Regions from separate parts of the Acetobacter sp. P1H12_c genome, predicted to be linked through region 1. Evidence: predicted binding sites of a transcription regulator. Region 1 holds the regulator's gene; the other holds the start of a gene.
The links. Region 1 encodes LexA, which represses DNA repair genes until DNA is damaged. Its sites were predicted from a motif close to TGTTCTANNTANGTTC; they were not measured.
Positions count from the first base shown of each region.

Region 2: the regulator LexA is predicted to act here: its motif matches at 1,519-1,534, upstream of KP699_RS10555 (ImuA family protein).

Region 1 covers NZ_JACRVR010000002.1:183,886-187,246, reverse strand. Annotated here, with positions in the region: gene bioD (dethiobiotin synthase) at 1-1,397, shown strand, start outside; gene lexA (transcriptional repressor LexA) at 1,503-2,168, opposite strand; gene KP699_RS03530 (carbohydrate porin) at 2,432-3,361, shown strand, end outside.
Region 2 covers NZ_JACRVR010000019.1:42,494-45,854, reverse strand. Annotated here, with positions in the region: gene KP699_RS10565 (TonB-dependent siderophore receptor) at 1-806, opposite strand, end outside; gene KP699_RS10560 (DUF2946 family protein) at 895-1,356, opposite strand; gene KP699_RS10555 (ImuA family protein) at 1,569-2,354, shown strand; gene KP699_RS10550 (neutral zinc metallopeptidase) at 2,455-3,318, shown strand.

The sequences.
Region 1 (3,361 bases):
AGACCCGTATTCAGCACAGTTTTGATGCTGCCGAAGGCTATGACGCGGCGGCGCTGCTGCAACGTGTGGCGGCTCGGCGGCTGTTTGACTTGTTACAGTCCCGGCTGGCCGGCAAAGCGCCACGCCGTATTCTGGAAGTGGGATGCGGCACTGGCTTTCTGACGCAGATGTTGCACGAAGCTTGGCCTGAGGCGGAACTGATTGCGACAGATATTGCCCCCAAGATGCTGGAACGTGCCCGCAACCGCGTCGGTAACCGTGTACAGTTTTGTGAGATGGATGCCGCGCGCCCTGATGTTGCGGGTTCGTTTGATCTGATTTGCGGCAATCTGGTCTTTCAGTGGCTGGCCGAACCCGCCGCTGTTCTGCAAACACTGGCCGAGCGCCTGACGCCCGGTGGCGTGATTGCGGTTTCAACCTTGCTGGATGGCACATTTGCGGAATGGCAGAATGCCTGCGCGGCAGAAGGGCTTGTGGCAGGCACGCCGGAGTACCCGGACGTCCGGACCGTGCAGGGCTGGCAGCCCCGCCTGTGTGCAGGGCGGTGGACAGCGGAGCGGTGTGTTCAGCCTTTTGAAAGCGGACTGGCGTTTGTCAGGCACCTGAAGGCAACCGGGGCGTCTGTCCCTCGAGAGGGTGTCGCGGCGTTCTCCCCGGCAGACCTGCGGCGGGTGATGGCACGGTTTGATGTGAGCGGCGCTCTGGCCACCTGGCATCTGGCGTATGGCTGTTTCCAAACACCCCGGAGAGCCGGGGTGTTTGTCACCGGAACAGATACCGGCGTGGGGAAAACGCTGACGTCTGCCTGCCTCGTGCAGGCATGGAACGCCCTGTACTGGAAGCCTCTGCAAAGCGGGCTGGCGGATGAAGAAGGGGATACTGCGACCGTTATAAAACTGAGTGGTTGTCTGCCGGAGGACTGTATTCCTCCCGCCGGAGCCTATCAGGCGTCTCTCTCCCCCCTTGCCGCAGCACAGGCAGAAGGAGCGGAAATTGACCCGGCCCTTCTGGCTTTGCCGTTGCAGAACCCCGAACGCCCGATGGTGGTGGAAGGGGCGGGCGGCCTGATGGTCCCTGCCACGGATACGTTGATGATGCTTGATCTGGCGGAACGCTGGGGGCTGCCGGTGGTGCTGGTTGCCCGCAGCGGGCTGGGTACACTCAACCATACGTTGCTGAGTCTGGAGGCCATGCGGGCCAGAGGTCTGGCTGTTGCCGGAGTGGTGCTGAGCGGGCCACTCAACCCTGAGAATCGGAAAACGATTGAGGGAAAAGGAAAGGTGCGGATTTTGGCCGAACTGCCGCAGCAGGAGGCTGTTACACCGGAGGCTGTGCGCACGCTGAGCGGGCTCATTCCCTCATGGGATGCCGTCTGTGGAGGCAGGGAGAGTGTGTGAGTGAGAAGGGGGCGTGATATCGAAATCACGCCCCCTTCTCAGGTCTGGTCTCAATCCCCGCGCCTAAGGCGCGTTGCTTGGTGAGGTGGTCGCACAAGCGGGGCTTTAGTGATACTGGCGGATCAGACCGGCCAGACGCCCCTGAATATGCAGACGCTCCGCCGGGACAATCCGCGTTTCATAGCGCGGGTTGGCGGGTTCAAGCGCGATTGTGTTGCCTTTACGGCGCAGGCGCTTGAGCGTGACTTCACTATTATCAATCAGCGCCACGACAATCTGCCCGTTCTCGGCATCTTCCGTACGACGGATGATAACGTGGTCGCCGTCCATAATTCCGGCCTCAATCATGGAATCACCAGTGACTTCCAGAGCGTAGTAATCGCCCGAGCCGACCATATCTTTGGGGATATCCAGAAAGGTGTCGGTCTCGGCCATTGCCTCAATGGGCAGACCGGCGGCAATGCGACCATAAAGCGGGATTTTCAGTGCCGCTGTCTGCGGACGGGAGAAATCACCGCGCACGACGTTGGCGGGGAGGGTCTCGGACGCAGGCATGATTTCCGGCAGGTGGATGACTTCCAGCGCACGGGCCCGGTGATGATGGCGTCGCAGAAAACCGCGCTCCTCCAGCCCGGAAATCAGGCGGTGGATACCGGATTTGGAGCGCAGGCCCATGGCCTCTTTCATCTCATCAAAAGAAGGAGAAAAACCCGTCTGCTTGAGGTGGGAATCAATAAAAAGAAGCAGTTTGTGCTGTTTGCGCGTCAGCATTGCGGCACCCCGGAGCAGATGATCGTTTTTGTATTTATAAGACTTTGTTCTATATAAGTTCTCTTTTTGGGTCAAGGGGTTATTCGGTCATATCAAAAGCGCTTCTGTATTTTTTGCGGGGCCTGTAAAGTTGTGAAACAGAAGGGTCCGTTGCGGGCCTGTTGCTTTGCAGTATGGCGATTTAAGCGGGTGGCGGTTGCTATTGGCCACAGGACCCGGAGCCGTTCTTTCAGCCGGTAGCATAGTAATTTTGAACAGGTTTTGTGTTTAGAAAAATTATCACAGTTCCGGCAGCGTTCTGCGCCTGCCTGACCCTGAATGTGGCTCCGGCGGGAGCGCAGGATGCACAGTCTGGCGAGGATGCGTTCAGTTTTAAAGACCGTCTGACGCAGGACTGGGGCGGTGTGCGCCGTACTCTCGCTGAGCATGGTGTGGATTTTCAGCTCACGGACCAGAACGAATTCTGGGCTATTCCGGTTGGCGGAAGCCAGCCTTCCAATAATTATATCGGGGTGACGACGGGCCAGCTCTCGCTGGACCTAGGCCGTCTGACGCATCTGCCGCTCGGCACTCTCGGGATCAGTGGCGTGGATATTCGCGGGCATCCCTTCAGTAATCAGCCGCTTTATGTGTTCAATCAGGTCTCGGGGATTGAGGCGGATATCAATCTCCGGCTTTATGAGGTCTGGTATGGTCAGACCTTTGACCATGACAAGCTGGACCTGCGGGTTGGCAAGCTGGACCTCAGCCATGATTTTATGGGGAGTGACGGTGCTCAGCAGTTTATGAACGCCTCATTTTCCTGGCCTATGGTGCCGGATAATAACCTGTATGATCAGGGGCCTGCCGCACCGCTGGGGACGCCTGCTCTCCGGCTCAAATATGCCCTGTCCCATGACTGGACGGTTCTGGCGGCGGTTGCGGATGATAACCCCATCGGGGCCAGTTTCCTGAATGAGGCAGATCCGTGGAACCAGAATCAGGACCCGAGTGGCACGCGGTTCCATTTTGGCACCGGCGTGCTGATGTTTCTGGAAGCGCAGTATCACACAAAGCTCTGGGGGCGGGACGGCACCTATAAGCTGGGCGGCTATGGGGATACGGGCCGCTTTCCGGATCAGGCCGACTCTTCTGTGCGGCATAAAGGCAACTGGACGTTGTATGCCGTGGCGGATCAGGAGCTTGCCAGCCTG
Region 2 (3,361 bases), on a different contig from region 1:
TCCTGCTGCCCGGCGGTGATGGCGAGCAGATGATTATCTTTTTTTACTCCCAGCGTGACCGCGTGATTAAAGCTGAGGTAGCTGGTGGACAGAACGCGCTGCCCTTTACCACCTGTATGGTAATCACTGGCGTGGCTGTAGGAGCCGGTATAGCGCAGGCTCAGCCAGTCATTGGCGGCGGTGACGGAGCCGGACGCGCCTGATCCGCCGCCATTGCTACGGTAATCTCCACGGACATGCCCGGTGACGAGCAGTCTGGCCGTGCTGGAAAAAACTGGGTCTTTCCGGTTGACCTCCAGCGTGCCCCCCGTGCTGTCTCCCCCCTGACTGACAGAGGTAATGCCAGCAATGGCAACGGCGGAGGAAACGGCGTCCGGGTCAATATAGGACATGGCCGGGTTCATGTGGTTGGGGCAGGCGGAGGGGATGCGCATGCCATCCACAAACGTTGCGACACGTTCATCCGCCATGCCGTTGAGCACGGGGAGGGAGGAAACACCCCCGCCGGAATAGGCGCTGTAGCCCAGACTTTGCCGGAACAGGCTGGCTGTATCGGGGCTGGTTGAAACCGGATGCCGCGTTCCGTTGACGGTAATCTGCTCAGTAGAGCCGGGAGTGTTTTGTTCTGTCGTGTCCGCAGAAGCGGTTGGGGACAGAGGCGGGGCCAGAGACTGTGCGGATACCGGTGTTGCCGGCAGGCTGCTCTGTGCATCTGCCAAAGAAGAAAGAGAGACGGTGCAGGCCAGCGCACAGCAGCCTGCAAGCAGGCGGGCGCGCAGGACGTGCCTTGTAAAAAGATGGGACATTGTGCTGAAACTTTCCTTGAAACGGAAACAGCCGACACCCTTCGCCTCCCGGTATGTCTGGAGGGTTATGTGTCAGCGCGTATCGTTTTCAGAGGAAAGCGGGCGGCCCTGTCGGGGGTGGCCGGAGGGCGAGGGCGCGGAGCGGCGGCGCACGCGGCAGCAGAACCCCGTAGGCTGTCTGGGACCACGCAATCAGAATCAGGGCCGCGAGGAACGCGACACTGAAGATAAAAGCCGGAAGATGCAGCAGGGGGCAGAGCGGGCAGGACCCGTCATGATGGTGTCCGGATGGGTGCGGCGCACCGGCATGCATCATGGTGTGGTTGTGTCCGGTAGCCATATGCATGTGCATGTGCTGGGACATAGGTGGTGACTGTTCCGGCCCGATATGCAGACCCGTCAGCCTTTCGAACGTCACGCGCGGTGCTTCATCCGGCAGGGCGTTGCTTTGCAGAAGAAGCTGCCCGCCAAGGCCTAGCAGAACGCAGCACACCATCAGCCAGCGGCACAGGGCCGCCAGTATCCGGGTGTGTGTGTCTGAACGGCGCATGATGAGAGAGTCCGCCTCCATTCGGGGAATGCCCCTAAAGAAAGCACCCGGAGGCAGTTGTAAAGAGTATAATCATACTCAGGCTCTTTCCTGAACCCCGGTGGGGTATAGGTGCGGTATGGGATGGTTCGGGCGGGAGAGCGTGTGCTTAAAAAATCCTTGTGTTCTTGTTTTGTTCTTATTATAAAAACCGGAACAGGAGGACTGCACTCATGGCGTCATCACACTCGGATACACTGGATTTGCTGCGGGACCGTATTGCGCGGATGGGGAGCGAGCCTCCCAGATCCGTGGCGCAGCGACTTTCCACGGGCGTTGCGGAAATTGATGCCCGTCTTGGCGGGGGGCTGGAAAAAGGCACAGTGCACGAGTTTTTTGGAGCCGGCAGTGACAGGCAGGTTTCCGCCAAGCCCTCGCGTTTCGTGGCGTCGGTGCTGGCACGCACAACAGGCGCTGTTATCTGGATTGGGGAGGAGCACCTTGATCTGTGCGTGGCAGGCGTTGAACAGGCTGGCCTGAACCCCGGAAGGCTGATCTGTGTGACAGCCACGCAGGCGTCCTTTGTGGAGTTGTGTGAAGCTGTTCTGCGGGAGCCGGGGGTGGCTGCTGTGGTGGCTGACAGCCGCGCCGCGCCAGACCTGAATGCAACGCGTCGCCTGCAACTGGCCGCGCATGAGCGGGGCGCGACCGGATTCCTGCTCTATCGGTCCACTTTTCTGGGGAGCGGAGCGTCCCGTTGCCTGAGTGCGACGCGCTGGAAAATTGCCCCAAGCACCACTTTCAGCCTCCGCGATAATACGGCAGCCGGGCCATATAAGGCGGAAGAGCGGTGGTCCATTGAAATGCTCAGCCACCATCACGGGGGTGTTGCCGGATGGGTTGTTGACCCCGCCCGGTATGAAACGCATCCCTTTTCCGTTACGCCCCAATATGCGTCTCACAATGATCGTCGCGAGACAACACGGCGTTCATGGTGGCGGAGCGCCTTGCGCGCCTGATTGTCCTGCACGGCGCATCAGTTCTTCTTGCCGTGCCTGCTGCTGATTTGTGGTAAGAAACACCGCATGATCAGAACCGCAGGCATAAAAAGGAAAAACCATGCGTCTGGATGATGAACGGGAAAGCACGAATATTGATGATGAGCGCGGAAGTGGCGGAGGCGGGCGCGGCCCGCTGAAGGTTGGTATTGGCGGAATTCTTCTGGCGCTAGGTGCTTTGTATTTTGGGGTAGACCCGAAAATTGTCTTCAGCCTTTTGGAAGGCAGTGCATCGTCTGGTAGTCAGACAACGGTTGTGGCCCAGCAGCCTGCGCAGGGCCCGGACCCGCAAAAGCAGTTTATCGCCCGTATTCTCGCCTCAACTGAGGACGTCTGGACATCTTATTTCCAGCAGATGGGCCGTACCTATCATCAGCCGCGTCTGGTGCTGTTTACCGGCGGAACGCAGTCTGCCTGCGGATACGCGCAGACGTCTGTTGGCCCGTTCTACTGCCCTGCTGACCATAAAGTTTATCTGGATCTCGCTTTCTTTCAGGAGCTGAAGAACCGTCTGGGGGCCGGAGGGGACTTCGCGCGGGCGTACGTCGTGGCGCATGAGGTCGGGCATCATGTGCAGAACGAACTGGGGATTATGGAACGGCTCGACAGGCAGGGGGGCGGCATGAGTGAGCGCGGTGCGACAGGAGCGTCTGTCCGCACCGAGCTTCAGGCAGACTGTTTTGCCGGGGTATGGGCAAAGCGGGCGAATGACGCGCGCAGTATTCTGCAATCAGGCGATGTGCAGGAAGGCCTGAACGCGGCCTCCGCTGTGGGGGATGATCGTCTTGAGAAGCAGGGGCAGGGCTATGTCGTGCCAGACAGCTTTACGCACGGCACATCGGCCCAGCGCGTCAACTGGTTCAGCCGTGGGTTGCAAACGGGTGATATCCGGCAGTGTGACACGTTTAACGCACCGGCTCTCTAAAAAAAGATCTCACAAAATCCTGCTATTCCATCAGGCTTTCCAG